DNA from 4 places in the Pseudomonas sp. FP603 genome. Region 4 is predicted to be linked to each of the others. Evidence: predicted binding sites of a transcription regulator. Region 4 holds the regulator's gene; each other region holds the start of a gene.
The links. Region 4 encodes FliA, which starts transcription of late flagellar genes. Its sites were predicted from a motif close to CTAAAGTTTNNNNNNNNNNNGCCGNTAA; they were not measured.

Region 1: PSH65_RS00930 (methyl-accepting chemotaxis protein) is a predicted target of FliA. The motif match lies at 3,270-3,297, and genes of this name have one in related genera.
Region 2: PSH65_RS28120 (methyl-accepting chemotaxis protein) is a predicted target of FliA. The motif match lies at 5,595-5,622, and genes of this name have one in related genera.
Region 3: flgM (flagellar biosynthesis anti-sigma factor FlgM) is a predicted target of FliA. The motif match lies at 2,453-2,480, and genes of this name have one in related genera.

Annotation. Positions count from the first base shown of each region.
Region 1 covers NZ_CP117431.1:206,974-214,451, forward strand. The annotation lists gene PSH65_RS00925 (transposase) at 61-990, shown strand; gene PSH65_RS00930 (methyl-accepting chemotaxis protein) at 1,186-3,162, opposite strand; gene PSH65_RS00935 (LysR substrate-binding domain-containing protein) at 3,348-4,268, opposite strand; gene PSH65_RS00940 (NorM family multidrug efflux MATE transporter) at 4,426-5,823, shown strand; gene PSH65_RS00945 (IS110 family transposase) at 5,850-6,845, opposite strand; gene PSH65_RS00950 (bifunctional diguanylate cyclase/phosphodiesterase) at 7,242-7,478, opposite strand, start outside.
Region 2 covers NZ_CP117431.1:6,068,085-6,075,562, forward strand. The annotation lists gene PSH65_RS28085 (DUF6124 family protein) at 1-341, shown strand, start outside; gene PSH65_RS28090 (hypothetical protein) at 377-634, shown strand; gene PSH65_RS28095 (DUF6124 family protein) at 1,057-1,425, shown strand; gene PSH65_RS28100 (helix-turn-helix transcriptional regulator) at 1,811-2,059, opposite strand; gene PSH65_RS28105 (glycosyltransferase family 39 protein) at 2,494-3,933, shown strand; gene PSH65_RS28110 (phosphatase PAP2 family protein) at 3,884-4,747, opposite strand; gene PSH65_RS28115 (histidine phosphatase family protein) at 4,779-5,450, opposite strand; gene PSH65_RS28120 (methyl-accepting chemotaxis protein) at 5,711-7,478, shown strand, end outside.
Region 3 covers NZ_CP117431.1:5,212,464-5,219,941, reverse strand. The annotation lists gene PSH65_RS24130 (MFS transporter) at 1-676, shown strand, start outside; gene PSH65_RS24125 (flagellar brake protein) at 739-1,485, opposite strand; gene PSH65_RS24120 (flagella synthesis protein FlgN) at 1,574-2,041, opposite strand; gene flgM (flagellar biosynthesis anti-sigma factor FlgM) at 2,090-2,416, opposite strand; gene flgA (flagellar basal body P-ring formation chaperone FlgA) at 2,593-3,354, opposite strand; gene PSH65_RS24105 (chemotaxis protein CheV) at 3,436-4,368, shown strand; gene cheR (protein-glutamate O-methyltransferase CheR) at 4,415-5,242, shown strand; gene flgB (flagellar basal body rod protein FlgB) at 5,542-5,949, shown strand; gene flgC (flagellar basal body rod protein FlgC) at 5,953-6,396, shown strand; gene flgD (flagellar hook assembly protein FlgD) at 6,412-7,101, shown strand; gene flgE (flagellar hook protein FlgE) at 7,133-7,478, shown strand, end outside.
Region 4 covers NZ_CP117431.1:5,056,755-5,064,232, reverse strand. The annotation lists gene flhA (flagellar biosynthesis protein FlhA) at 1-1,962, shown strand, start outside; gene flhF (flagellar biosynthesis protein FlhF) at 1,974-3,302, shown strand; gene fleN (flagellar synthesis regulator FleN) at 3,419-4,249, shown strand; gene fliA (RNA polymerase sigma factor FliA) at 4,246-4,986, shown strand; gene PSH65_RS23360 (chemotaxis response regulator CheY) at 5,154-5,525, shown strand; gene PSH65_RS23355 (protein phosphatase CheZ) at 5,548-6,336, shown strand; gene PSH65_RS23350 (chemotaxis protein CheA) at 6,374-7,478, shown strand, end outside.

The DNA.
Region 1 (7,478 bases), 2.0 Mb from region 4:
CATTACAAGCGTGGAGCCCAACCAGAGCGCTCTCATTTATGAGTGTAAGAGGGTTTAGCCATGTTTTCCTGCGCAGGCATTGATGTTTCCAAAGACAGTCTGGAAGTCTGGATTAATTCGCAAGGCATTGGTGCGAGTTTTCCGAACAGCGCCAGTGGTTTCCCGGTGCTGATTGATTGGTTAAAAGGCTTCGAAGTCACCCGCGTGTTACTGGAAGCCACCGGTGGCTACGAGCGGGGGCCCATGAAGGTGCTTCAAAGGGGCGGCTTTGACGTCTTACGAATCAATCCTCGTCGGGCGAAAGATTTTGCCAAGGCAATGGGTTATCGCGCTAAAACAGACGCGATAGATGCGCGGCTTCTCGCCGAATTTGCAACGATTATAAAGGACGCCGATAGCCGTATCACCAGCGCCGAACAGGACAATTTGCGTGCGCTGGTACAGCAACGCGAAAACTTTGTTCAGCAGCAAAGTGACGACAGGCGGCGTATCAAAACGGCTTCTGTCGACTCGATAAAACCCTTGTTGCAAAGCCATATCGACTATTTAGATCAGGCAATAAAGTCGATAGAACAGCTGATCTGCCAAAGCGCCAAAGACCTGGACAGTGAAAAAATTGCCCGCTTGCGCTCGGTTAAGGGACTAGGGCTCGTGACCGCAGCCAGCATCATGGCCTACCTGCCTGAGCTGGGAGAGGTTGGACGGCACGAGATCGCAGCACTGGCAGGGATCGCCCCTTACAACGACGACAGCGGCAACCACGAAGGGCCTCGTCATATAAGCGGTGGCCGATTTGCCGTGCGACGTGCGATGTACATGGCCAGTTGGGCTGTGATTTTGCGACAACCCGAGTTCAAAGCCCGATATGACGCGCTTCGCCTGAGAGGTAAATGCGCGAAAGTGGCGCTGATCGCCTGCATGCGGGTGTTGTTGATAAGGCTGAACGCGATGATCCGTGACCAAACTGAGTGGAGAGAGCAGGCAGCCTAAACAGACTGCTTGCTCATTTGGGAAATCACATGGTTTGAGACTGTGGAAGTTCGGCTGCCCTTTGATCAAACTTCAAAATAAAAGACATCAAGACAGTTGCTCCCACATTTAATCTCGGGTGTTCACACATAACTGTGTTCACCGCAGATCTACTGTGGGAGCGGGCTTGCTCGCGAAGGCGATTTCGGCAACGCCTCAGCGAAACCGATCAACCTCCTGCCGCAAATCCGCCGCCAGCTTCTCCAGCTCTTTGGCAGTCACAGCCAGGTTCGACACCACTTCGCGCTGCTCACTGTTCGCCAAAGCAATGCTTTGCAGATTGCTGCTGAGCAAGGTCGCGGTGCTGCTTTGCTCTTGGGTCGCGGTGGTGATCGCCGCGAATTGCTGACCAGCCGAGCGGCTTTGTTCATCGATCCGCGCCAGCGCCGAAGCGACGTTGGCGTTGCGCGACAGGCCTTCCTGCATCAGCACGTTGCCCTGCTCCATGGTGCTGATGGCGTTGCCGGTTTCCTGCTGGATGCTTTGGATCATCCCGGAAATTTCGTCGGTGGCTTGGCGAGTACGTGAGGCCAGGTTGCGCACCTCATCGGCCACCACCGCAAACCCACGCCCCTGCTCACCGGCGCGGGCGGCTTCGATGGCGGCGTTGAGCGCCAGCAGGTTGGTTTGCTCGGCGATCGCGGTAATCACCCCGACAATGCCGCCGATTTCCTGGGAGCGCTGCCCCAAGGTATTGATCACCGTTGCGGTGCTGTTCAGTGCACCGGCGATTTGCTCCAAGGACGAGGACGCTTCGTCCATCGACGTACGACCGATCTGGGTTTGCTGTGCGTTTTCCTGCGCCAGACGCTGGGTGTTGCCCATGTTGTCAGCGATGTTCAGCGAAGTAGCGCTGAATTCTTCCACGGCGCCGGCCATGCTGGTGATTTCGCCGGACTGCTGCTCCATCCCTTCATAGGCGCCACCAGACAAACCGGACAACGCCTGAGCCCGACTGTTGACCTCTCCCGAGGCTTTACGGATGTGCTCGACCATGGTCGACAGCGCCTGGCTCATCTGGTTGAAGGCACGGGCAAGTTGGCCGATTTCGTCATTGCTCGACACGTTCAGGCGAACACTCAAATCACCAGCGCCCAAGGCTTCGGCCTGGCGTACCAGGTCACCCAGTGGCGCCAGTTTGCTGCGCAGCAACCAGACCGCCGCACCGACTGCCAGCAACATCGCCAGCAGACTGCCGATCGCCAATTGAATGCCGACGCTCCAGGTCACGGCGCGGATTTCGGTTTTCGGCATGCTCGCCACCACCGACCACGGCCCGCCTTCGAACGGCACGGCAACACTGTAAAAGTCTTGCGACTTGTCGCTCCAGAACTCGCCTTTGCCCGGTGTCTTGGCCAGACCGACGATGCTCGGGGCCGCCTGATCCAGCGCTTGCACACCGGCAATCGGCACCAGCCATTTGCCTTGTTCATCCAGCAACGCCAGGGAGCCGGTCTGGCCGATGCGGAAGCGTTTGAGGTTGGCGAACTGCGCGTTCTGCGCGTCGGTGTAATCGAATCCTACGTACAGCACGGCAATGATCTTACCGCTGCTGTCGCGTACGGGGGTGTACTGCGACATGTAGAAGCGTTCGAAAAGCAACGCTCGACCCACGTAGCTCTGCCCCGCCATCAAACGGGCGTAAGCCGGGTTCGCGTGGTCGAGCTGAGTGCCGATGGCACGGCTGCCATCTTGTTTGCTGACATTCGTGCTGACCCGAATGAACTCCTCACCACTGCGCACGAACACGGTCGCGACGCCTGCGGTCATCTGCTTGAACTCGTCGACTTCCGCGAAGTTGTTGTTCAACACTTCACTGCCCAAGTGCAGGCCCGGTGTCTGCACACCCGCCACGGTCACCGGCTCATCCGGATGCACGCTCAAACCGGCGCTGAAGCGCTTCTCGAACAGGCCGGCCAGGCGCTGGGTGCTTTCACGCAAAGTGCCGTGAAAGGTGCTCAGCTGATCGGCAAGCAAGCGGGCCTCGCTGGCCAAGTGTTCTTCGCGAGTGGCGAGGTTGGCCGAGTCAAGCGAGCGCAACGCAAACACTGTACTGCCACTGATGACAATCGCCAGAATCACGGCAAGCGCAAGACCCAGCTGTGAAGCAATCCGAGCACGAGGTTGAGACATGACAGCTCCTGACCCAGTGGCCGGATCATTTTGATCGCATCGCACACTCGGCAAAATTTCTGATTGTGGGGAAAACATGGAACCTGCACGACGGTGCCATCAGCAGATTTTCGGCGGCAAAGCTGAATACTTGAGTAATTAACGGGGATATGGCTCAAGGCCGCCATTGCGGCGGCTCCATCGATTCAGCCCAGGCGTTCGACATCCGGTAATTCCATGGCCCGGACTTCGCCTTGCAGGAAATCGCTGAGCCGGCGCAAACGCTCACCGCCGGGGCGGGTTTTCGGCCAGACCAGGTAATAATGCTCACCACTGGCGACGGCCGTCGGCCACGGCAAACTCAGACGTCCCTGCGCAACGTCCTCCGCCACCATCAGCAAGTCGCCCATGGACACGCCGTAACCTCGGGCAGCGGCGATCATGCCCAGCTCCAGCGTGTCGAACACCTGCCCGCCCTTGAGCGAGACTTGATCGGTCAGGCCCATGCGCTCCAGCCAGTTGCGCCAGTCACGACGGTCCGGCGTCGGGTGCAGCAGCTCGGTGCTGGCCAGGCGCGTAACGTCCCACGGTTGGTCCTTCAGAAGATTCGGCGCGCCCACCGGAATCAGCTCTTCGGGGAACAGCAAAGTCGCCTCCCAGTCCGGTGGAAAATGCCCGTTGCTGAGGATGACGGCGCAGTCGAAGGGTTCGTGGTTGAAGTCCACCGTATCGATGTCCATCCAGGCGCTGGTCAGTTGCACCTCGTTCCCCGGCCGCAGGTGGCGAAAACGACTGAGCCGCGCCAACAGCCAACGCATGGTCAGGGTCGACGGGGCTTTCATGCGCAGGATGTCGTCCTCGGCGCGCAAGGTATTGCAGGCCCGCTCAAGGGCGGTGAAGCCTTCGCGAATGCCCGGCAGGATCAGCCGCGCCGATTCGGTCAGTTGCAGATTGCGCCCGCTGCGATGAAACAGCCGACAGGCGAAATGCTCTTCGAGCGTACGAATGTGCCGACTGACCGCACTTTGCGTGATCGACAGTTCTTCGGCGGCGCGGGTAAACGAGCTATGCCGCGCCGCCGCTTCGAATGCTCGAAGGGCATACAAGGGAGGAAGACGACGAGACATCAGGAAAGCTCCTATAACGCGATTGCACCAACTTATCAGAAACTCCACAGCATGAGTTTTAATCATGCCACCCATCCTTTTTATCCCTTTGTGAAAACCCCGCAGAGCGCCGAGAATCGACGCTTCCTGTTCTCTCTGACACTCGAGCGTGATGACCATGCAGCATCCAGCGCGTATTGAACTCTGGGCCATCCTGCGGCTGGCGGGGCCGTTGATAGCCTCGCAGTTGGCGCACATGTTGATGGTCCTCACCGACACGTTGATGATGGCGCGCCTGAGCCCCGAAGCACTGGCCGGCGGCGGTCTGGGCGCAGCGACGTATTCGTTCGTGTCGATTTTCTGCATCGGCGTGATCGCCGCCGTCGGCACCCTGGTGGCGATCCGTCAGGGCGCGGGCGATATCATTGGCGCGGCGCGGCTGACCCAGGCCGGGTTGTGGCTGGCCTGGTTGATGGCGCTGGTGGCGGGTTTGTTGCTGTGGAACCTGAAACCGGTGTTGCTGCTGTTCGGCCAGACCGAAACCAACGTCCTGGCTGCCGGCCAGTTTCTGTTGATCCTGCCGTTCGCCCTGCCCGGCTACCTGAGCTTCATGGCGCTGCGCGGCTTCACCAGCGCCATCGGCCGGGCGACGCCGGTGATGGTCATCAGCCTCGCCGGCACCGTGGCCAACTTCCTGCTCAACTATGCGTTGATCACCGGCCTGTTCGGTCTGCCGAAAATGGGCCTCGTGGGCATCGGTCTGGTCACGGCGATCGTGGCCAACCTCATGGCACTGGCGCTCGCGTTGCATATTCGTCGGCATCCGGCCTACGACGCCTATCCGTTGCGTCAGGGTCTGTCGCAGCCCAACCGTCAGTATTTGAAGGAATTGTGGCGCCTGGGCCTGCCGATTGGCGGGACCTATGCGGTGGAAGTCGGTCTGTTTGCCTTCGCCGCGCTGTGCATGGGCACCATGGGCAGTACGCAACTGGCGGCGCACCAGATCGCCCTGCAAATCGTCTCGGTGGCGTTCATGATTCCAGCAGGGCTTTCCTACGCAATCACCATGCGCATCGGCCAGCATTACGGCGCCGGGCAATTGCTCGATGCACGTCGGGCCGGACGGGTCGGGATCGCCTTCGGCGCTGCGTCGATGCTGGGGTTTGCCATGGTCTTCTGGCTGTTGCCGAATCAGTTGATCGGCTTGTTCCTGGACCACAACGACCCGGCGTTCCGCGAAGTCATCAACCTGGCCGTGAGCTTGCTGGCGGTGGCGGCGTGGTTCGAGCTGTTCGACGGCACGCAAACCATCGCCATGGGCTGCATCCGCGGGCTCAAGGATGCCAAGACCACGTTCCTGGTGGGTTTGGGTTGCTACTGGTTGATCGGTGCACCGGCCGCTTGGTGGATGGCCTTCCATTTGGATTGGGGGCCGACGGGGGTCTGGTGGGGCCTGGCGCTGGGGCTGGCGTGTGCAGCGGTGAGTCTGACGCTGGCGTTTGAGTGGAAGATGAAGCGGATGATTCGGCGTGAGCCGGCGTCAGAGCAGAATTTCCAGGTCGCTCAGCCTGACTGAGATCCCTGTAGATACTCTGTTCACGGTCAAGCTTTTAGCAGATGTTTTTCGCTGAAAAGCTTGGCCGTATCGAAATCCTCTCCAGCACGTATGCAGGCCCACAAGCCTGTCAGGTATTTGCGCATAACCGCGCAGATGGCCTGCATTTTTCGTTTTCCACGACCGACTAGCACGTCGTAAAAAGCCTTCACATAAGGATCGCAACGGATCGCTGACATGGCAGGCATGAACATCGCCGAGCGCAGGTAGGCGTTGCCACCCTTGCTCAGGCGCCCGGGTTTGTCGATGCTCGTTCCAGACTGGGTCAGTCGCACGTCCAGCCCTGCATAACGACTGATCTGCGGGGATTTGAGTGTCACTGGCAGGGTCGTCAGTTCAGCCAGCACTGCAAATGTCGAGACCTCACCCATTCCGGGTGCAGCCACCATGTGATCAAACTGCTCCTGCAAAATTGGACAGCTAGCGATGATGTCTCGCCCGGCTCGCCTAAACCGTTCGATGCGCCTGCCGAACATCGCAATAGCTTCTTCCTCATCCTCAATCAGCATCGCTGAAGTTGTTTCGGTCGCTTGAAGGGCATGCAGCTCATTCTTCGCTCGGGTGCAGTGGCAGGTCAGACGGTTGATATGCCGGCCAATGGCACGCAACTCAAGCTGGGCGGGGCTTGGAGGAGTCCACAAGCGAGGCGTCATGCGTTCGCCGTACTCCGCTAGCAACTGGGCGTCGATGGCGTCCGTTTTACTGTGTTGAAGCATCAGTCTTGCAAAATTGCGGGAGCTTTTCGGGTTGATCACAGAAACCGGCAAGCCTGCAGTGCTTAACTCCAGGGCCAGATCCAGGTAATAAATCCCGGTGGCTTCCATGACCACAGAAAGCGGTTTGAGTGCTATCAGCTTTTTCACGGCAGCCTTGCGCCCCTTGGGCGTTTGAGCGATATCCCACGAGCCAGCTGCACGGCCTTTGTCACGCCATCCCATTGCTGTGGTGCGAGAACCAACATCCAATCCGACGTGTACACTCATGCTTTCCACTCCAAGGAAACTGGGTGAAGATGGCTCCTGGTTCCCCCGACCTCGAACTTCATGCCACTGCAACCTTGTAATGCGAAGTCCGACTTGTCGGCTTCTCGATACTCTTCGTGGTGGGCAATGAGGCGGGGGGGCCTCTCTACAGACAAGGTCAGGAGCAAATCCTGCCTTCAGGAGCGATCGGCCTCCCCCAGAAACACATCTTTGAGACAACACCGAGGAGCTTAGCTGCTCTCGCCGGGTGTTCGGCCAACATACAAGGAGCGAGGCTGTGTGGCGAGGGAGCTTGCTCCCGCTGGGTCGCGAAGCGGCCCCAAAAGCTTTGCGACTGCTTCGCAGCCGAGCGGAAGCAAGCTCCCTCGCCACAAAAGCACCCACAGTTGTTTGTGGTTAGCTCACGACTTCCAGTGCAGGCTGCTGGTTGCTGCCGAACGTCAAGTACTCAACCAACTCCGCCAACGGCAACGGCTTGCTGATCAGATACCCCTGCACTTGGTCACAACCAAACCCGCGCAACAAATCCAGCTGCTCCGGTGTTTCCACACCTTCGGCAACCACCTCGAGGTTGAGGTTGTGCGCCAGGTTGATCATCGCGTGCACCAGTTTGCGATTCTCTTCCCGCTCTTC
Region 2 (7,478 bases), 1.0 Mb from region 4:
ATACCCCTTCAGAAGCCGAAACCCTCGACCTGACCCAACTCTCCAAAGCCACCCAACGCGCCGTCAGCGCCCGCTTGCGCAACCCGAAACAACCCGATCCCGTGAGCCATATTTTCACCATTCTCCCCGACGTCGACACACCCACCCTGCTCGCTCACGCCAGCGAAACCCTGGCCTCCATGAACGTCATGACCACCGACCTGGCCGACCAGCTCGAAGGCTCCCATCGCAATGTGGCATTGGCGATTCAGCAACTGGCCGTGCTGGCCGAGATGTTGATCAATCGAGCGCTGGATAACCTCGATTCGCCCACGCCGGCGGTCACGCCCGTCTGCCGCTGAATGATCGCGCTCGCTGATCGAATGGAGGTTTTGTCATGGATCGATACATGCCGGTCACCGGCATCGACTGCACCATCGCGTCGCTGCTGATCGACACCGAAGCGCCGCTGGACGTGCTGCATGAAACGGCGGCCTACCGCATCCGCACCGCGACTCAGTTGCTGGAGAGCTTCGCCGTCAGCGAAGGCGTTCACAGTGAGCTGGCGCGGGTGTTGGTAACTTCGTTGCGCGACGGCTGCGATTTGCTGGATGTGGTTGGGCGACGGTTGCAGATGCAGGTTTCGGCGTTATAACGAACCCCGCACAGGAAGACGTTTCTGCTCCTCACACAACAAGGCACCTGACGAAAATATCGCAGGTGCCTTTTTTCGATTGAGCGGATAGAGATGTTCTGAATGCGTGACATCTGGAGCAAAATGTTACGCATACGAAACAATATGGCACCTGATGACTCAACAATAGGTTTCATAATCTGTAACTTACTGTCGACTCAATGGACGCGCAGCAGACACGCTTTCGCTCTAGTGTGGAAAAGGGTTTCGCTGTCGGACTTGAACCACGTCCCCCTGGGAAATTTCCCGCAACCCGTAGCGACTTCCATGAACTGGCGAACAAAGTTTCCGGCCGATAGTCTTCACGCTTCGCTGCAAACCCTGCGGACGGTTTTGACAAGCCGAAACAGCGTAAGGATCCCTAACCCCCATGGAACGCCCTTATGAAAAAAATCACCCTGACATTAGTTGAAAATCCGGCCACTTCAGAGCCTGAAACCCTTGAGCCAACCCAACTCCCCCAAGCCACCGAACGCGCCGTCAGCGCCCGCCGGCGCAACCTGAACAGGAACATCTTCAGCGTCCGCCCCGACGTCGACACGCTCACCCTGCTCGCTCATGCCAGCGAAACCCTGGCCTCCCTCAACGTCATGACTATGGACTTTGCCGACCGACTCGAAGGCCCACAGCGTAATGTGGCACTGGCGCTTCAGCAGTTGACGATGCTGACCGAGCTTTTGGTCAACCGAGCGCGGGACAACCTCGATCCGAACGCGTCGGTGGCCGTAGGCGAGCCTCCCGTCCTTCACTGAAGGATCGCGCTCGTTGATTGAGCGACGGCTACAGACGCAGATTTCGGCGTAGAAAAGCAAAATGGGCGACCTCATTGAGGTCGCCCATTTTTGTTGATGCCGTCGTTGCTACTTCTTGAAGCCCAAGTCCTGAATGCCCTCATCGCCGCTCAACGTAGTTCGGGATGGAGCGCACATCGATGTTAATGCGCTATGCCGGCAGGTCTTTGTTGCTACCCAAAAGTCAGTGCAAATGGCGCCGCCGCTTTTTGGATGGCACTGACTACATGAGGGGGCTGTTGGGCAACGCATCTTCATCGTAGCGGTAAATGAAATCCTCAGAGCTGGTGAGGATTCGGCCGCTGCTCCCCTCGGGGGTACTGACTTTGAGCGAGGTCATTTTCATTTAGAACAGCTCACCAAGTTCTTCCAGAGTCGGCATGGCTGCCGGAATGACAGCAAGTTCGCAATCCAGAGCACCTAACACCCGCGCATAAGCACTCATGCTCACGGAAAGAGAGCCCTTCTCTACTGCGATGACTTTCTGCCGAGTCAGCCCGGCGAGTTCGGCAAGATTTGCTTGCGTCAGGCCACGATTCATACGCTTTTCGCGTATTTGCTTACCTAAGCGGCAGATCAACAAAGAATAATCCATGTTCCGTTACCGTGACATTTACATTCAAATGTACCGTATGCATAACATTAATACGACTCTAGAGTATTTCACTCACTCAGAGGCCGATTGGCGGCGGATCCATTCACCTTAAACATGAGGTACCGGACACGCCGGAGGGCAGTCATCCACATGAATTTTTCTTCACCCCACCGCCTCTCTCCAACCTGTACATTCCTCTCGCTCATTCAAGAAACTACGGTTTGCCCGCCCTCCCGCGGGCTTTTTTTTTGTCTGTCGTTTTGTTAGCGGTGATCTCAAGTGACCGGCGCACGGGCGCGGGTGCCTCAGCGGTACAAACACGAATCCTGCTCCGCACACCGCGCCAGATAACAATGCAAGGCCGTTCACGATTCGTTCAACATTCCCCCCCTATGCTCAAGCTTCCCGGTCCCCTGCTCGGTAGCCAGAAACTCATGTCACGTCCCGCCTCGTCGCTGTTTCTGCTCGCCGTTCTGCTGTTTTTCTTCGCGTTGGGCAATCACCAGTTACAAGGCTCCACGGAGGCCCGGGTTGCCGGGATTGCCATGCAGATGCATCTGGATAACGACTGGGTGACGCCTCGTTTGTTCGGCGAACCGTTTCTTGAAAAGCCGCCCTTGAGTTTGTGGCTCGATGCCGGGGCGATTCGCGCATTTGGCGGTACGCCTTGGGCGGTGCGGCTGGCGTCGGCGTTTGCCGGGCTCTTCAGCGTGATGCTGCTGTACGCGATGCTGCGACGGTTCGGCCGGCCCGAGGCAGTTGCGTGGACGGCGGGGATACTGCTGGCGACCATGGCCAGCTACTGGAGCAATGTGCGCGGCGTCGGTGAAGACGCGTTGCTGGCCCTTGGTGTGACCATGGCGCTCTTGGCGTTCTTTCAGGGGCAACGGCACTCGTCCGTTGGCAACGCGTTACTGTTTGCTTCAGGGATCGCCATCGCGACCTTGAGCAAGGGCGTACTGGGGCTGGCGATGCCGGGTGTGGTGATCTTCGCGTACCTGTCGGCCGAAACCGTGATGGACAAACGCCTGAAACTTTCGGACTGGCTGCGCCCCGGTCTGTTGACGCTGCTGGGGCTGGTGCCGTTGATGATCTGGCTCGCGCTGCTGTATCAACGCGGTGGGGCGCATGCCGTGGGGGAAGTGTTGCTGACCAACAGCGTCGGGCGCTTCAGCGGTTCCTTCGTCGAGGCCGGGCATTACGAACCGTTCTACTACTATCTGGCCAAGCTGCCGGAGGCCTTCCTGCCCTGGAATATTCTGGTGTACCTGGGGTTGTGGCATTTTCGCAAAAGCCTGATGGCCAATCGTTACCTGTTGTTCTTCACGGTGTGGCTGCTGGCGCAGTTCGTCATGCTGACCCTGGCGTCGAGCAAGCGCACGGTGTACCTGATGTCCATGACGCCTGCGGCGGCGGTGATCGCTGCAGAGTATGCGAACGTGCTGTTCGAACGACTCAAGGCCCACATCGAAGCCCCGACCTGGCTGGGAGTCATTGCCCGGCACCGTCGCGGTGTTGTCATGAGCGTACTGACCGTGGTGATCGGCAGTTACCCCGCCGCGGCTCAATGGGCATTGCCTCACGCCGATCGCAAACTGTCCTTCCTGCCGCTAACGGAGCAGATTCAGACGTTGCGGGCCAGCGGGCAACAGGTCGCGTTGTTTCAGGCCAACGAACGGGTGGGCGGCGCCAGCGTTTTCTATACCCAACGCGTGCTCGAGGGCCTGGATACCGAGGCGCAATTGCATGAGTTTCTGCGCGCTTCATCTTCCAATGTGGCGCTCATGGCCGGGGCACATGAACCCGCCGCGCCCTTGAAAGTGCTCAAGACCATGAAGGTGGGACGTCAGGCTTACTACTTTGTAACCCTGTAAACGGCTCAACAACAGGTGACGCAACCTTCTGCAGTACAGGCAGCTCCAGCCGCGCCCGCCCATAAAACGCCAACGCCGTCAGCAAACATGCCAGCCATACAAAGATTCCGGCCCAGAAGGTGTGGGACATGTAGTGCCACCCCTGTAGAACCCGCGTTGTGCCATAAACGAAACCGAGCAGCAGCGAGCCGTGCATCAGCGCTTTGGAATACCGCCAGCGATAGCGGCGCGCCACGAAGTACAGCGCGAGCATGGTGAAGCCGCCCGACGCATGTCCACCCGGCCAGCAACGACCGTCGCCGGCGACTTTCAGCAAATCGAAATTCTGGTACCACTCCTTGTGTTCGATTTTTCCGGCGTACTGAGTCGTTTCGACCGGGCAATACACACTGGTGTGGCCTTTGAGGTAGTGGATAACGCCAGTGCTGATGGAGAACGCGAACACCACATAGAGGAAGTCCCGACGGTGTTTACTGGCGAACCGAAGCACCGGTGCGATTTTGATTTTTTCCAGAAGTGCGATGATCTTCGAATGTTTTTCAGCCTTCAGACGCGGCCAGAGAAACGACAGCAAAGCGCCGATCATCGCGACCTCACCGGTCCAGTTCGGAATGATCCGCGCCCATTTATGGGTGATTTTCTCGAACAGATGAACATGCTGTAACGGAAACACCTGTGTGGCCGGATCATAAAAAAGATCGCTGAAGGCGATGTCGATTCTAGTCAGGTCAAACAGCAGGAACACCACGACCGCGCAGGCCAGCGGAATACCAAAGTTCACCCAGTAAAAGCGGTAACGGGAAGAAGTCAGCATCGTACGTCCTGATCCAGAGGGATGATGAAACTCACTCGGTGGTTACCGAACGCCAGTCCGAAGCCTCGATGAAACCGAGCATGTGTGGCGGCTGAGACTTTTTGGCGGAGATAAACAGCGAGGCGCCGTAACCAAGGGTCGCGGTCGGTAACTTGAGGTCTTTTTCCAGTTGCGCCATGCATTCGCTGTGGGTCACCAGAATCAGGTTGCGTCCGGCCTTTTTGTGCGCCAAGGCATCGCGCAGCATGCTGCCTCTGCAGTGGACCAACCAGTCTTCGTCGACGCCGACCTTGTTGAACATGTAACCGGCGGTTTGCGCCGTGCGCATCACCGGGCTGTTGTAGATGTCGGCCCGATCCAGGCCCAAACGCTCGAACTGCGCACCAACACTCACTGCCACGCTACGGGAGCGATCGGTGATGCCGTCATTGCCGCTCAGGCAGGCAGCCGTGGAGTGATCGCAGCGCTCGACGTGGCGCACCAGCACAATCATGTCGCCCTTGGCCCAACCGGTCGCCAACGCGCGAGCACCCGCCACGTTGCCATGGGCCAGGTCAGGGACGGCGGCGGGTCGCAACAGCCAAACCGTTAGCGGGATAACCAACAAGGCAGATGCCAGCACGACTGCGGCATTTCGATAACGGGCTAAACGGCTCAGATCGATCGAGCGTTTTATCCCGAACAGACTCAGTCTCAATTCCACATCAGGCCGCCTCGCTGGCATGCACCACTGTCATTCGTTGTCGCGAGGGTAAAGAGGCGCGCGTCGGTAGCCGGTGAAACCCATGTGAAAAAAAGCTTAAAACCCGCCTAAAAATCTTGTTACAGAATCCACCCAACAAAATCCTTTCAGCTCTCGCGATTACTGCCGATACAGACCTGCTAACCCTTTGCTGGCTCTTAAAACAACAATCTTCCAGCCAACCGACGATCAAGAAGCACAACGTTCCTGGAGGAATATTGATGAATAGCTGGTTCGGTAATATCAGCGTGAACCTGAAACTGGGCCTGGGATTCGGCCTGGTCCTGGCACTGACCTGCGTCCTCGCCCTGACCGGCTGGACGAGCCTGGGCGGGTTGATTGACCGCAGCAACTGGATGAGCGACATCACCGCGCTCAACGCTGGCCTGACCAAGCTGCGCGTGGTTCGCCTGCAATACATGCTGACCAACGGCGACGAAACCGCCGCACAGAATGTGCAGACAACCCTCGACGGCTTCATCGCTCAGCAACAAGCGTTGCTGTCGAGCTTCAAGAGCCCGGAAAACGTCAAGCTGCTCAAAGAGCAGAGCGCGACCATCAGCGCTTACCAGATATCCCTGAACAAAATGCGCAGCGCCTACCGCACCGGTAACAGCGCCCGCGACGCCATGGGCGCCAATGCTGAAACCGCCAGCAAGTTGATTGAAGCGATCAGTACCCGCGTGCAGCAAATGCCCCTGAGCGACCAACGCTTCGAACAGTTCCAGGCCATCACCGCGGCCAAGGAAGCGTTCATCCTGGCTCGCTACGAAGTGCGTGGCTACACCGCCAGCACCAACGCCGAGACCGAGCAAAAAGCCGTCGCCCAACTGGACACGGCCATCGCCAGCCTGAAACAACTCAGCGTGTATTTCGCCGAGACCCAGCAAGATGCTCTGAGCCAGCTGGAAACCGCGCTGAGCAACTACCGCAGCGCCTTGCAAGCGTATAAAGCCGCCAACACCGATGCGGTGCAGGCACGCAAGGAAATGACTGAGCAGGGCGCCACCATCGTGAGCCTGAGCGATCAGCTGTATCAGATACAGCTCGACCGCCGCGACGCCGAAAGCGCCCAAGCCCGCACGCTGCAATTGATCAGCACCTTGCTGGCGTTGCTGGTGGGCGTCATTGCCGCCGTGATCATTACCCGTCAGATCACCGGCCCGTTGCGCGATACCCTGGCCGTGGTCGAGCGCATCGCCAGCGGCGATCTGTCCCAGGACGTCAAAGTCACTCGCCGCGACGAACTCGGCGTGTTGCAGCAAGGCATCGCACGCATGGGCGTGACCTTGCGAGATTTGATCAGCGGTATCCGCGATGGCGTCACCCAGATCGCCAGCGCCGCCGAAGAACTGTCAGCCGTGACCGAGCAAACCAGCGCCGGGGTCAACAGCCAGAAGATAGAGACCGATCAGGTGGCCACCGCCATGCACGAGATGACTGCCACGGTGCAGGAAGTCGCGCGCAACGCTGAAGAAGCATCCCAGGCCGCAGCCGCCGCGGATGGCGAAGCGCGAGAAGGCGATAAAGTCGTCAACGAAGCCATTGCCCAGATCGAGCGCCTGGCCAGCGAAGTGGCGCGCTCCACTGAAGCCATGAGCGTACTACAGCAGGAAAGCGACAAGATCGGCAGCGTCATGGACGTAATCAAGGCCGTGGCCGAGCAGACCAACCTGCTGGCCCTCAACGCCGCCATCGAAGCGGCCCGTGCCGGTGAAGCCGGTCGTGGTTTTGCCGTGGTGGCCGACGAAGTTCGCGGCCTGGCCCAGCGCACGCAGAAATCCACCGAAGAAATCGAAGGCCTGGTGGCCGGCCTGCAGAACGGCACGCAACAAGTGTCGGCCGTGATGAACAACAGCCGCGCCCTGACCGACAGCAGCGTGGCGCTGACTCGCAAGGCCGGCGTGTCACTGGAAAACATCACCCGCACCGTGTCGAATATCCAGTCGATGAACCAGCAGATCGCTGCCGCCGCCGAGCAACAAAGCG
Region 3 (7,478 bases), 160 kb from region 4:
TCTGTTCATGGGTAGCTGCATTTTTGCAGGCCTGGTGGTGCAATGGCCGTTGGGTTGGCTGTCGGACCGCTATGACCGGGCGCTGTTGATCCGCTGTTTCGCGTTTAGCCTGGCACTGGCTGCGTTACCGCTGGCGATCATGCAGCAGGTGCCACTGGAGGTGCTGTTCATCGCCGGGTTCCTCTGCTCGTTGGTGCAGTTCTGTCTGTACCCATTGGCGGTGGCGTTCTCCAACGACCACGTCGAGGGTGATCGCCGGGTGTCGCTGACGGCGATGCTGTTGGTGACCTACGGTGTCGGCGCGAGTATCGGGCCGCTGGTGGCCGGGGTGCTGATGAAGCTGTTCGGCAGTCAGATGCTCTATGCCTTCTTCAGCTTCTTCGCCTTGGTGCTGGTGTGGCGAATCCGCCCGAAAGCGGTCACCAACCTGCATCAGGTGGACGATGCTCCGCTGCATCACGTGGCCATGCCGGACAGCATGTCGAGTTCACCGCTGGTCGCTTGTCTTGACCCGCGAGTCGATGAGCAAGTGGTGCAGGATCAGATGCAGAATCCGGTCAATCCGGAGGCTGATTTCAATCCGGATGCCGAGCCGGAAACCGAAGCTGAAACAGATTCGGAATCAGAAGACCCTGATGCAGCTCGCGAGCAAAGCTTTACCGAAGCGCGGCCTTGATCAAGGCATAAAAAACGGGCAGTCACCGCAAGGGACTGCCCGTTTTTTATTGGCGGGGTCTATCAGAAATCGTCTTTATCGAAGCGCCGCGCTTCGCGCTGAAGTTGATAGACGAACCGCTCGACCTGCCGTTGCACCAGGCCGCTCATGTTATGAAAACGCACGCCGGCGAAGGTGGTGTTGATCTTTTCTTCGAAGTGCAGGTAACGCAGTTCGACCGGTGCCGTCATGCTGCCGAAGGGCAGGGCGGCGACAAAACGGTCGTAGACCTGGCCCAGTTGCAGCCTGGCAGTGATGTCGCCCTCGAAGCGCAACTTGCAGCCGGTGGCGGAGATGTCCAGTAGTTTGCCACAGACGGGCGACTTGAGTTTGTCACCCCCCAGTTCGACGTTAACCAGTTGTGCCAGCTTCAGCGCGGCGCGAAAAGCATTGCGGCGCTGGTGGTAAACCACCTCATCGGGCAGCGCGCCACGGTAGCAGCGGCCATCGCCGGATTCGTCGATGGTCAGCGGGCCATTGCTTTCCCAGGCGATGCGTACACCGTCGTGGAAACCTTCGACCTTGAACGGTTCGCCGGCCAGCAGAAAGCGCTCGCCGTCGCGCGGGATCATTTCGTCGAGGGCGATCATGTTGCTGTCACGGTCGATGTCCACCAGATAACTCTGGAAGCGCTGGCTGCGCTCGTGGAACGTGATGATCAGCGGGTCATGGCTGTCTTGCAGCTGACGCAGATTGCCGGAGATTTCCAGGGGCGTGGTGAGCACCTTGGGTGGCTGCGGAGCATCTTCCGCGCTTAAGGCATTGAACACGGGGCATCAATCTCCAGGCAAATATGACTACTGGCTAGCATTCTGCCAGCATGTTTCGCGTCTTGATAGGGCGTGCTCATTGAAAGGCTCAAGCCTGACTGAGCGGGCGTGGCTTGGCGAGCTTGGAGGTTGATCCGCGGGCATCGTAGAGCGCTGGCGGCTCGCCGCCGGTGAGGATTTTCAGCTGATTGGCCGTGGCGGCCTGCTGCACCAGAATCGACTGGCCATTGTTAACGTTGGCGGCCTGGCACTGGGCCAGGAGGTCGGTCAGCACGTCGCTCTGTGCCAGCAACTGATTGCCAATGCTCGAATGGCTGGCAAGTTGCTCCAGGCCTTGGCGATTGGTCGGCAGGTTGAGGCTGGCGAGGATTTCACTGCGCTTACGGCCATGCTGTTCGAGCAAAATGATCAATGCCTGTTTCTGCGCCAGAATCTCTTCAAGCAGTGGCATGTCGCGACCGTGCAGCGCGAGGGACTCGGTTTGCAGCAGCTCCAGCAGGTGTTGCGCCGGGGCAAAGTCGTCGATGATCAGTTGCAGTAAATTAGTGTCGTGCATGGCTGGCCTTGGGTTTTAAGCGTCCAAAAGCCTGGCGCGGGCCGTGGCCTAACGCTGGGCTTCGAAGTTGAGCAGTTTGCTGGCTACACGGTTGCTGTCGACTTTATAGCTGCCATCGGCAATCGCTGCTTTCAACTCGGCCACGCGGGCGTTGTCGACGGCAGGCTGATCGCGCAGCTTGTCAGTGACCTTTTGCAACTGTTGAGCCTCATTGCTGAGGTGTACCGATTCCCCGCTTTGGGTGGCACTGGCCTGTTCGGCCGGGGTATTCAGCGGCGCGGATTGACCGGCTTCGGCGGTTTCCTTGGCTGCGCTGGTACGTGTACTGCCCGTAAGTGACGAGGAGCTGTTTAAACGATTGAAATCGATGACCATGACAAAAAACCTCTGGGTATTTGGACGCTTGCCATGTTTTCGGCTCTCCCCCGGAAAACTTTAGGCCCATTTATCAATGAGCTTGCATGCGCCAGCACGTCCTGCATGCGGCACAGTTTAGGGAACAGGCGAGTGGCGCGCCATATCTTCACGAACAGAGATCCCTGCATGGCCGCTCACATAGAAACTTCCACCTGGCCCGGCGCGGTGACTTGCGCCTTGATGACCCGCTGGGAGTTAAGGTTTTTCACCCGAATCTGTTCGCTCATGCCGCCGTTGGACAGCGCTTCACCCGGCATACGTACACTGAGCGTACCACTGCGGGCGGTAATCACCACCTGATCACCCTTGCGAATGACTTCCGCCTGTTCGAGGTGCACCAGGGTAATGACCTGATCGGCGACCATTGGTCGGGTAAGTTTTTGCCCGATCGCCTGATCGACGGAGGTCAGAAAACCCTGATTTATCAGGCTGATATCGCGCTCGCGCAGGGTCACGTCCTGAGGCTCGATAATCCCTGTGCGTTTGAGGGGGCGGGTGGTGGTCACGATGTCGCGAAACAGCCGTACCTGGGCGGGTACGAAGACTGTCCAGGGGGAGGCGCCGTCGCAGCGAACCTTGACCGTGACCCGGCCCAAAGGCCTCGCGGGGCTCTCGAGGGTGGCTGTCAATTCCTTGTCGCACATAGGCATGCGCAGGCGCTGATCGAGCTGGTTGACCTCGATTTCGTAGCGTCCTTGCGTTTGACTGGTGGCCAGATAGTCTTCTACGGTGAATTCAAGAAAGCCCTGAGTGACGCCGATAAGCATGTCAGGCAAGGTAACCGCGTCAGCAAGGGCAGGGCTGCCAGCGTTGAACAGGCAAACGGCCGACATCGCACAGAGTAATCTGCGAGAGGTTGATGTCAGGTGTCGGAAAAATGTCGGTTCTGTGTTCATAAGAGTTAAAAAGCAAGCGCCGTGCCGTTTAGTGAAGAATGTGCGTCGCAACACACTTAGCGTTGGTGTAGGAGTCTGGGCATGGCTGGTGTAATGGATTCGGTGAACCAGCGCACGCAACTGGTAGGGCAGAATCGCCTTGAGCTGTTGTTGTTCCGTCTCGACGGCCAGCAGCTGTATGGGATCAACGTGTTCAAGGTTCGTGAGGTGCTGCAATGCCCCAAGCTGACCCTGATGCCCAAGTCCAGTCCTGTCGTGTGCGGTGTGGCGAATATTCGGGGGGCGACCATTCCGATTCTGGATCTGGCGATGGCGACCGGTTCCGGAGCGCTGAAAGATCAAAGCAATCCCTTCGTGATCATCACGGAGTACAACACCAAGACCCAGGGTTTCCTGGTTCGGTCGGTGGAGCGCATCGTCAACATGAACTGGGAGGAGATTCATCCGCCACCCAAGGGCACCGGGCGCGATCACTACCTGACGGCTGTGACTCGGGTCGACAATCAGTTAGTCGAAATCATCGACGTCGAGAAGGTGCTGGCGGAAGTGGCACCGACACCGGAGGCGATTTCGGTGGGCGTGGTGGATATCGAGACTCAGCACAAGGCGTTGTCCTTGCGCGTGCTGACGGTCGATGACTCATCGGTGGCGCGAAAGCAGGTGACCCGTTGCCTGCAAACGATCGGCGTCGAAGTGGTGGCGTTGAACGACGGCCGGCAAGCGCTGGATTACCTGCGCAAATTGGTCGACGAAGGCAAGAAGCCGGAAGACGAGTTCCTGATGATGATCTCCGACATCGAGATGCCGGAGATGGACGGGTACACCCTGACGGCCGAGATCCGCAACGACCCGCGCATGCAAAAGCTGCATATCATCCTGCATACTTCGTTGTCGGGTGTGTTCAATCAGGCGATGGTCAAGAAGGTCGGTGCCGATGACTTCCTGGCCAAATTCCGTCCTGATGACCTGGCATCCCGGGTAGTCGACCGGATCAAAGCAGCAGATAACAGCTAGGGGCCTTCTGCCCCTGGCGGTCAACACGATTTAAGAGGCGGCATCTTTGTCTACGGGTAATTTGGATTTCGAACAGTTCCGGGTATTCCTGGAAAAAGCCTGTGGCATTTTGCTCGGTGAAAACAAGCAATACCTGGTCTCGAGCCGTCTCAACAAACTGATGGAACAGCAGGGCATCAAATCGCTGGGTGAGCTGGTTCAGCGCATCCAGACCCAGCCGCGCAGCGGTTTGCGCGAGATGGTGGTGGATGCAATGACCACCAACGAAACCTTGTGGTTTCGTGACACCTATCCGTTTGAAGTCTTGAAGAACAAGGTCTTGCCCGAAGCGATCAAGGCGGCCCCCGGCCAGCGCCTGCGGATCTGGTCGGCAGCGTGTTCGTCGGGCCAGGAACCGTATTCGCTGTCGATGTCCATCGATGAGTTCGAGCGGGTCAACATGGGCCAGTTGAAGATGGGCGTGCAGATCGTTGCCACGGACCTGTCCGGCACCATGCTGACCAACTGCAAGACCGGCGAATACGACAGCCTGGCCATCGGCCGCGGTCTGTCGCCCGAGCGTCTTCAGCGTTACTTCGACCCCAAAGGGCCGGGGCGCTGGGCCATCAAGGCGCCGATCAAGAGTCGGGTGGAATTTCGCTCGTTCAACCTGCTGGACAGCTACGCGAGCCTGGGCAAGTTCGACATCGTGTTCTGCCGCAACGTGCTGATCTACTTCTCCGCCGAGGTGAAGAAAGACATCCTGTTGCGCATTCACAGCACGCTGAAGCCGGGTGGTTATCTGTTCCTTGGCGCGTCCGAAGCGCTGAACGGTTTGCCGGATCACTACCAGATGGTCCAGTGCAGCCCGGGGATCATTTACAAGGCGAAGTGATTCGTTGGCGGCATACAAAAAAACGGGAGTCCTCAGGGAGCTCCCGTTTTTTTTGCCTGTTGATTCCTCAGCCTCCACCACCATCCCTGTGGGCTTGCCCGCTCCCACAGGGTAAATGTTGTTCTTTCGATTGCGAGAAGCGGCAGAAAAGCGGCAGGCGGCGGAAATCGGTTGCCGCTTTTCTGTCATTGCCGCCTTGCCACTGCCGGCAAAGCCCCGGTTTACGGGCTTTTTTGAATTGGCACGCCGCTTGCTATATCCATCGTACGAAAAATCAGGTCACCCGAAGGTTTCCCGACATGAGCATCAGCTTCGATAAAGCGCTCGGTATCCACGAACAAGCCCTGGGGTTCCGCGCTCAGCGTGCCGAAGTCCTGGCCAACAACATCGCCAACGCCGACACCCCGAACTACAAGGCTCGGGACCTGGACTTCTCGAAAGTGCTCGCCGAGCAGAACGAGAAAACCAAAAACGGCAAGTTCGCCTTGAACATGACCAACAGCCGTCACATCGAAGCTGAAGGCCTGGGCAATGGCGACGAGTCGCTGATGTATCGCACGCCGATGCAACCGTCGATCGATCAGAACACCGTGGACGCCCAGCTGGAACAGTCGAACTACGCGGAAAACGCGGTCAACTTCCAGGCCAGCTTCACCCTGCTCAACAGTAAATTCAAAGGGCTGGTGTCAGCCCTGCGCGGAGAGTAATCCATGTCTCTATCCAGTGTTTTCAACATTGCCGGTAGCGGCATGAGTGCCCAGACCACTCGCTTGAACACCGTGGCCTCGAACATCGCCAACGCCGAGACCGTCTCGTCGAGCATCGACCAGACTTACCGTGCCCGTCACCCGGTGTTCGCCACCATGTTCCAGGGCGGCCAGAGCGGCGGCAGCGATTCGCTGTTCCAGAACCAGGACGCTGCCGGTCAAGGCGTGCAAGTGCTGGGCGTGGTCGAAGACCAGAGCAACCTTGACGCGCGCTACGAGCCGAACCATCCGGCCGCCGATGCCAAGGGCTACGTCTACTACCCGAACGTCAACGTCGTCGAAGAAATGGCCGACATGATTTCCGCGAGCCGTTCGTTCCAGACCAACGCCGAAATGATGAACACCGCCAAAACCATGATGCAGAAGGTCCTGACCCTCGGTCAGTGATAAGGGGCGAGTCATATGAGCGTTATCAGCGATGTTCTGGCCAACTCTTCGGTCACGACCACTACCACCAAAGACAGCCTGACCACGGCCGCTACCGGCGGCCAGAAGCTGGGCAAGGACGCGTTCCTGCAACTGTTGGTGACTCAGCTGAAAAACCAGAACCCGCTCGATCCTCAGGACAACAGCGAGTTCGTGGCACAGCTGGCGCAGTTCAGTAGCCTGGAAGGTATTACCACGCTGAACGATACGGTCAGCGGCCTTGCCAGCAGCTACAGCTCCTCGCAAGCCTTGCAGGCTTCTTCGCTGGTGGGCCGTTCAGTCATCGCGCAGACCGACAAAACCATGGTCGACACCTCCAAGAGCCTCAACGGTACCGTCGTGGTGCCAACCTCGGTTCCCGCCGCCACCGTCAAGATCACCAACGCGGAAGGCAAGACCATCCGTACGCTCGAGTTGGGCAGTCAAAGTGCCGGTAACGCCAGTTTCATCTGGGACGGCAAGGACGATGCGGGCGCGGTGGCACCGGCGGGTACTTACACCTTCGGCGCAACGACCACCATCGACGGCACGAACACCTCACTGATTACTTACCTGCCGGCAACGGTCAACAGCGTGACCATCAGCCAGACCGGCGGTGAGTTGATGCTGAACCTGGCAGGCATGGGCAGCGTTGCCCTGTCCAAAGTACAAACCATTGGTATATAGAGCCGACTAGCACGGCACAAAGGAGTGGAATATGTCTTTCAATATCGGCCTTAGCGGTCTCTATGCAGCCAACAAACAACTGGACGTGACCGGCAACAACATCGCCAACGTCGCGACCACCGGCTTCAAATCGTCCCGTGCAGAATTCGAAGACGTGTACTCGGCCACCAAGCTGGGTACGGGTAGCAAGACCGTTGGCAATGGCGTGCGCCTGGCCAACGTTTCCCAGCAGTTCGGCCAGGGCGATGTGAACAATACCGGCAACGTGCTGGACATGGGCATCCAGGGCAACGGTTTCTTCATCCTCAGCGACAACGGATCCCTGAGCTACACCCGTGCCGGTGCGTTCAAGACTGATGCCGAAAACTATGTGGTTG
Region 4 (7,478 bases):
GTCGTGTTGCTGGTCTGCGTATACGCTCTGCGGCCGCTGGATTTTGCGGTGTTCCCGACCATTTTGCTGGTGGCGACGTTGTTGCGGCTGGCGTTGAACGTGGCTTCCACACGGGTGGTGATGCTCCACGGCCAGGATGGCCATGCCGCCGCCGGTAAGGTGATCCAGGCCTTCGGTGAAGTGGTGATCGGCGGTAACTACGTGGTTGGTATCGTGGTCTTTGCGATTCTGATGATCATCAACTTCGTCGTGGTGACCAAGGGTGCCGGGCGGATTTCCGAGGTGAGCGCGCGTTTCACCCTCGATGCGATGCCCGGTAAACAGATGGCGATCGATGCCGACTTGAACGCCGGCCTGATCGATCAGAACCAGGCGAAACTGCGCCGGATGGAAGTGGCCCAGGAAGCCGAGTTCTATGGCTCGATGGACGGTGCCAGCAAGTTCGTTCGCGGTGACGCCATCGCCGGCCTGCTGATTCTGTTCATCAACCTGATCGGCGGCATGGCGGTCGGGATTTTCCAGCATGGCATGACCTTTGGCGATGCCGGTCGGGTGTATGCCTTGTTGACCATCGGTGACGGTTTGGTGGCGCAATTGCCATCACTGCTGTTGTCGACGGCCGCTGCGATCATGGTGACTCGTGCTTCCGGTTCGGAAGACATGGGCAAGCAGATCAATCGTCAGATGTTCGCCTCGCCGAAAGCCTTGGCCGTGGCTGCTGGCTTGATGGCGGTGATGGGCCTGGTGCCGGGCATGCCGCATTTTTCCTTTCTGAGCATGGCAGCCCTGGCGGCCGGCGGCGCTTACCTGTTCTGGAAGAAGCAGAACGCCGTCAAGGTGCAGGCCCTGCAAGAGGTCAAGCGTCAGCAGGAACTGCTGCCATCGCCGGCCCGCGCCCAGGAAACCAAGGAGCTTGGCTGGGATGACGTGACCCCGATCGACATGATCGGCCTGGAAGTCGGCTACCGCCTGATCCCGCTGGTGGATCGCAATCAGGGTGGTCAGTTGCTGGCGCGGATCAAGGGTGTGCGTAAAAAGCTCTCCCAGGATCTGGGTTTCCTGATGCCGACGGTGCATATCCGTGACAACCTCGACCTGGCGCCAAGCGCCTATCGCCTGACCCTGATGGGCGTGATTCTGGCCGACGCCGAGATTTACCCGGACCGCGAACTGGCGATCAACCCGGGGCAGGTCTACGGCACGCTCAATGGCATTACCGCCAAAGATCCGGCTTTTGGTCTGGAGGCGGTCTGGATTGAAATCAGCCAGCGCGCCCAGGCGCAATCCCTGGGCTACACCGTGGTCGATGCCAGTACGGTAGTGGCGACCCACTTGAACCAGATTTTGTACAAGCACTCCAGCGAGCTGATTGGCCACGAAGAAGTCCAGCAACTCATGCAATTGCTGGCCAAAAGCTCACCGAAACTGGCCGAAGAGCTGGTGCCGGGGGTGGTTTCGCTGTCGCAGCTGCTCAAGGTCTTGCAGGCATTGCTGGCTGAACAGGTGCCGGTACGGGACATTCGCAGCATCGCCGAAGCCATCGCGAACAACGCCGCCAAGAGTCAAGATACTGCCGCTTTGGTGGCCGCGGTGCGCGTCGGCGTATCCCGTGCAATCGTTCAAAGCATTGTAGGCACTGAGTCGGAGCTGCCTGTGATCACCTTGGAGCCAAGGTTGGAACAAATATTGCTCAATAGTCTTCAGAAGGCAGGACAAGGCTCGGAAGAGGGCGTTCTGCTGGAGCCAAGCATGGCAGAGAAACTGCAACGTTCGTTGATCGAAGCGGCGCAGCGTCAGGAAATGCAAGGTCAACCGGTGATTCTGCTGGTGGCCGGTCCGGTTCGCGCGATGCTCTCGCGATTCGGCCGACTGGCAGTCCCGGGTTTGCATGTGTTGGCTTACCAGGAAATCCCTGACAACAAGCAAGTGACCATCGTTGCGACAGTAGGGCCCAACGGCTGAGGTAGTGGTTTATGCAAGTTAAGCGTTTTTTCGCCGCCGATATGCGTCAGGCCATGAAACTGGTTCGTGATGAGCTGGGCGCCGATGCCGCCATTATTGGCAACCGCCGGATCGCCGGCGGTGTCGAGCTGACGGCTGCCCTGGATTACAAACTGTCGGCGTTGGCCCCGCGTGTTCCGAACATGGAACTCGAGGACGAGCTGCGCAAGACCCAGTCGCGAATCGTCACCGCCCAGGCTGAACTGAGCCTGCGTGGCGATGGCGAGAGCGACAAGAGCACCAATCGCCAGTTGTTCGCCGGCCTGCCGTTGACCGCCGCCGAACCGCTGGTCGAACCGACCTACGCCGAACCTCGTCGTGCAGCCCCGGTCCCTGCGCCAGTCTCCGGTGGCGTCGACCCGCGTGCATTCGATTCGATGCGTTTCGAGCTCAACAGCCTGCGTGAGCTGATGGAAGTTCAACTCGGCTCGCTGGCCTGGAATCAGCTGCAAGGCAGTCGTCCGGCTCAGGCCAACCTCTGGCGTCGCCTGCAACGCATCGGCCTGTCCGGCCCGTTGTCGCGCGATCTGCTGGCGCTGATTACCGATATTGAAGAACCCCGCCAGGCCTGGCGCATGTTGCTCGCGCACCTGGCGCGGATGATCGCGACTCCGGAAGTCGAGCCGCTGGAAGAGGGCGGCGTGATTGCAATGGTCGGCCCGGCCGGCATGGGCAAGACCACCACGCTGGCCAAGCTTGCCGCTCGTTACGTGCTCAAGTACGGCGCGCAGAACATCGCGCTGGTGAGCATGGACAGCTATCGCATCGGTGCTCAGGAACAGCTCAAGACTCTGGGCCGCATCCTCAACGTGTCGGTCACCCATGTCGATCCGGGCCAATCCCTGGTCCAGGCGTTGGAGCCCTTGCTGCGCAAACGCGTGGTGCTGATCGATACCGCCGGCCTGCAGGCCAGCGATCCGGCACTGCGCATGCAGCTCGAAAGCCTGGCCGGACGTGGCATCAAATCAAAAAATTATCTGGTCTTGGCAACCACTAGCCAGAAACAGGTTCTAACCGCCGCTTACCACAGTTACAAACGTTGCGGCCTTGCCGGCTGCATCCTGACTAAACTGGATGAAACGGCAAGCTTGGGCGAGGTGTTGAGCCTGGCCATCAGTCATGAACTGCCGGTGGCTTACCTGACCGATGGCCCGCGGATCCCGGATGATTTGCATCTGCCGCGTCGTCATCAGTTGGTCAGTCGCGCCGTTAGCGTGCAAATGCAGGAAGAACCCAGCGAAGAAGCCATGGCTGATATGTTCGCTGATATTTACCACAGCCCGACCAAGCAGGTTGGCTGAGGTATTAATGAACATTTTTTGTACCTACATCGATGGTCTGCCATGCATTGTTCAGTCGCTGAACGCGCAGCCAGTAATGTGGCCTCCGTCTATGCAAGACAAGGTAAAGAAATAACATGGGCAGCATGCATCCCGTACAGGTGATCGCGGTGACCGGCGGCAAAGGTGGCGTCGGGAAGACTAACGTGTCAGTGAACTTGTCCCTGGCTCTAGCTGAGCTCGGCCGGCGCGTCATGCTGTTGGACGCCGATCTGGGGCTGGCGAACGTCGACGTCCTGCTAGGACTGACACCCAAACGTACCCTGGCCGACGTGATCGAAGGCCGCTGCGAGCTGCGCGACGTGCTGTTGCAAGGGCCCGGCGGTATCCGCATCGTCCCGGCCGCGTCCGGCACCCAGAGCATGGTTCATCTGAGCCCGGCCCAACATGCCGGCCTGATCCAGGCCTTCAGCGATATCGGCGACAACCTCGACGTATTGGTGATCGACACCGCTGCGGGCATTGGTGACTCGGTAGTCAGTTTCGTCCGCGCCGCGCAGGAAGTCTTGCTGGTGGTGTGCGACGAGCCGACCTCGATCACCGACGCCTACGCGCTGATCAAACTGCTGAACCGCGACTACGGCATGAACCGTTTCCGCGTTCTGGCCAACATGGCGCAGAGCCCGCAGGAAGGCCGCAATCTGTTTGCCAAGTTGACCAAGGTCACGGATCGCTTCCTCGACGTCGCCTTACAATACGTCGGTGCGGTGCCTTACGACGAAAGCGTGCGCAAGGCTGTGCAGAAGCAGCGCGCCGTCTATGAAGCCTTTCCCCGTTCCAAGTGCGCCCTGGCGTTCAAGGCCATTGCGCAGAAGGTCGATACCTGGCCGCTGCCGGCCAACCCGCGTGGGCACCTGGAGTTTTTCGTCGAGCGCCTCGTGCAACAGACCGCAGGACCCGTCCTATGACAGCCAGTGGCTACAACCTCTACAAGAAGTCGGCACGTGACGCGCAGTACGAGCTGATCGAGCGTTACGCGCCACTGGTCAAACGCATTGCCTACCACTTGCTGGCGCGTTTGCCGGCCAGCGTCCAGGTCGAAGACCTGATCCAGGCCGGGATGATCGGCCTGCTTGAAGTATCAACCAAATACGACGCCAGCAAAGGCGCGAGTTTCGAGACGTACGCGGGCATTCGAATCCGCGGCGCGATGCTCGATGAAGTGCGCAAGGGGGACTGGGCGCCACGTTCGGTTCACCGCAATACCCGCATGGTCAGCGACGCGATTCGCTCGATTGAAGCTAAAACCGGCCGTGACGCTAAAGATCACGAAGTTGCGGCCGAACTCCAATTGAGTCTCGACGATTATTACGGGATTTTGAACGACACCTTGGGCAGCCGGTTATTCAGTTTCGACGATCTGTTGCAGGACGGCGAACACGAAGGGCTGCATGAGGATGGCGCCAGTGCTCATCTCGAGCCGTCACGCGATCTGGAAGATGAACGCTTCCAGGCGGCGCTGGCGGACGCGATTGCCAATTTGCCGGAGCGTGAGCGACTGGTGTTGGCGCTGTACTACGACGAAGAGTTGAATCTCAAGGAAATCGGCGAGGTCCTGGGGGTCAGCGAATCGCGGGTCAGCCAGTTACACAGCCAGTGCGCGGCCCGTTTGCGGGGGCGTTTGGGGGAGTGGCGAGCGCGCTGAAGGCAGTGTGGGGACACTGCGAATGGAGCTGGTGTGGTGTTGAACTGCGCCGGTCTCGATCTGTTGTGCTCCAGACAGTCATTGAGTGCTTTGCCGGATTGATTGAAATGGCGCGTCCAGGTGCTGGGCGCGTTTAAGACTGCTTGGAGGTCGAATTGGACAAGAACATGAAAATCCTCATCGTTGATGACTTCTCAACGATGCGGCGGATCATAAAAAACCTGTTGCGTGACCTTGGGTTCACCAACACGGTCGAGGCTGATGATGGCATCACTGCCATTCCGGTTCTCAACAGCGGGAGCATCGACTTTCTGGTAACGGACTGGAACATGCCTGGCATGACCGGTATCGATCTGCTGCGTCACGTGCGCGCCGATGAAAAGCTCAAGCACCTGCCGGTGCTGATGGTGACCGCTGAAGCCAAGCGCGAGCAAATCATCGAAGCGGCCCAGGCCGGTGTTAACGGCTATGTGGTCAAACCCTTCACAGCCCAGGCGTTGAAAGAAAAAATCGAGAAGATTTTCGAACGCATCGGTTGATGTACTGCGCCACGGGGGAGCTATGGAGCATAAAGAATCTTCACAGGGCGATTTCGAGTCGACCCTGAAAAAACACGCGGTCGAACTGGTCGATAGCCTTGAAAAAGGCAGGTTCGGCGACGCTGTGCAACTGATCCATGAGCTCAACCAGACCCGTGACCGCGGCCTGTACCAGGAAGTTGGCAAGCTCACCCGCGAGCTGCATAGCGCGATCGTCAATTTCCAGATTGACCCGCACATGCCGCAAGCCGAGGAAGTGTCTCAGATCACGGATGCCACCGAGCGCCTGGGTTATGTGGTCAAGCTGACCGAGGCCGCGGCCAACCGCACCATGGACCTGGTGGAAAACGCCACGCCGCTGATCAACAGCCTGAGCGACGAAGCTCAGGCACTGAGCACGGATTGGGGACGGTTCATGCGTCGCGAAGTCGGGGCTGAAGAGTTCCGCGAACTGGCCCGGCGGGTCGACGGTTTCCTGACACGCAGCAGCGAAGACAACCGCGTCGTGTCGAGCAACCTCAACGACATTCTGCTGGCCCAGGATTACCAGGACCTCACCGGTCAGGTGATCAAGCGCGTGACCCAATTGGTCACCGAAGTTGAAAGCAATCTGCTCAAGCTCGTGCTCATGGCCAGTCAGGTAGACCGCTTTGCGGGTATCGAACATGACCGTGAAGCGATGCTGGCTGAAAAAGATCCACAAAAACATCTCTCGCAGGGTGAAGGTCCGCAGATTCATGCCGATAAAAGAGAAGATGTTGTGTCCGGTCAGGACGATGTGGACGATTTGCTATCCAGTCTTGGATTTTAGTTTTCTGGGTTTTTAGACCTGTAGGAGCACCCCCTTAATGAGCTTCGGCGCCGATGAAGAGATCCTTCAGGATTTCCTGGTTGAGGCCGGCGAGATTCTAGAGCAACTATCCGAACAGCTGGTCGAGCTGGAAAGCCGACCGGATGATGCGGACTTGCTCAATGCAATTTTTCGCGGTTTTCACACTGTAAAAGGGGGCGCCGGCTTCCTCCAGCTCAACGAGCTGGTGGAGTGCTGTCACATCGCCGAGAACGTGTTCGACATCCTGCGCAAGGGTGAACGACGCGTCGACTCGGAACTGATGGACGTGGTTCTCGAAGCACTGGACGCGGTGAACAGCATGTTCAGCGAAGTCCGCGAGCGCAGCCCGATCACGGCTGCCACGCCTGAATTGCTGGCTGCTCTTGCCCGTCTGGCCGAGCCGCAAACTGCCGACGAAGCGGCGCCTGTTGCTGAAGCGGTGCAAGAGCCTGCCGCTGAAAGCGATTCAGGCGACATTACCGATAACGAATTCGAACAACTGCTGGACTCGCTGAACGCCGTCAAGGCCCAGGCCGAAGCTCCCGCGGTTGCTCCGCTGCCTGCCACCGATGCGGCTGCCAGCGACGAAATCACCGATGCCGAGTTCGAGTCGTTGCTCGATCAATTGCACGGCAAAGGCCAGTTCGCCGCCGATGCCGTGGTCGCAGCGCCTACCACACCGGCTGCCCCGAAAGCGGCAGGCGACAGCTCCGACATCACCGACGACGAGTTCGAGGCACTGCTCGATCAGTTGCACGGCAAAGGCAACTTTGCCGTCGATGCATTGGAGTCGGCGATTGCTTCGGCTCCGACCCCGGCTGCGCCAACCGCTAAAGCGGCCGGCGACGATCTGATCTCCGATCATGAGTTCGAATCGCTGCTCGACGAATTGCATGGCAAAGGCAAGTTCACCGAGGTTGGCACTGGCGCAGTGATTTCTGCTCCTGTCGCCAAGGCGCCAGCACCGGCTGCGAAACCTGTGGCCAAAGCGCCCGAGCCAAAAGTCGAATCGGCGAAACCGGCCGCCGCTGCTGCACCGGCTCCTGCCCGTGCCCCGGCCGCGCCGCCACCAGAAAAACCGGCCAGCGAAGCCGAGACCACCGTGCGGGTCGATACCGCGC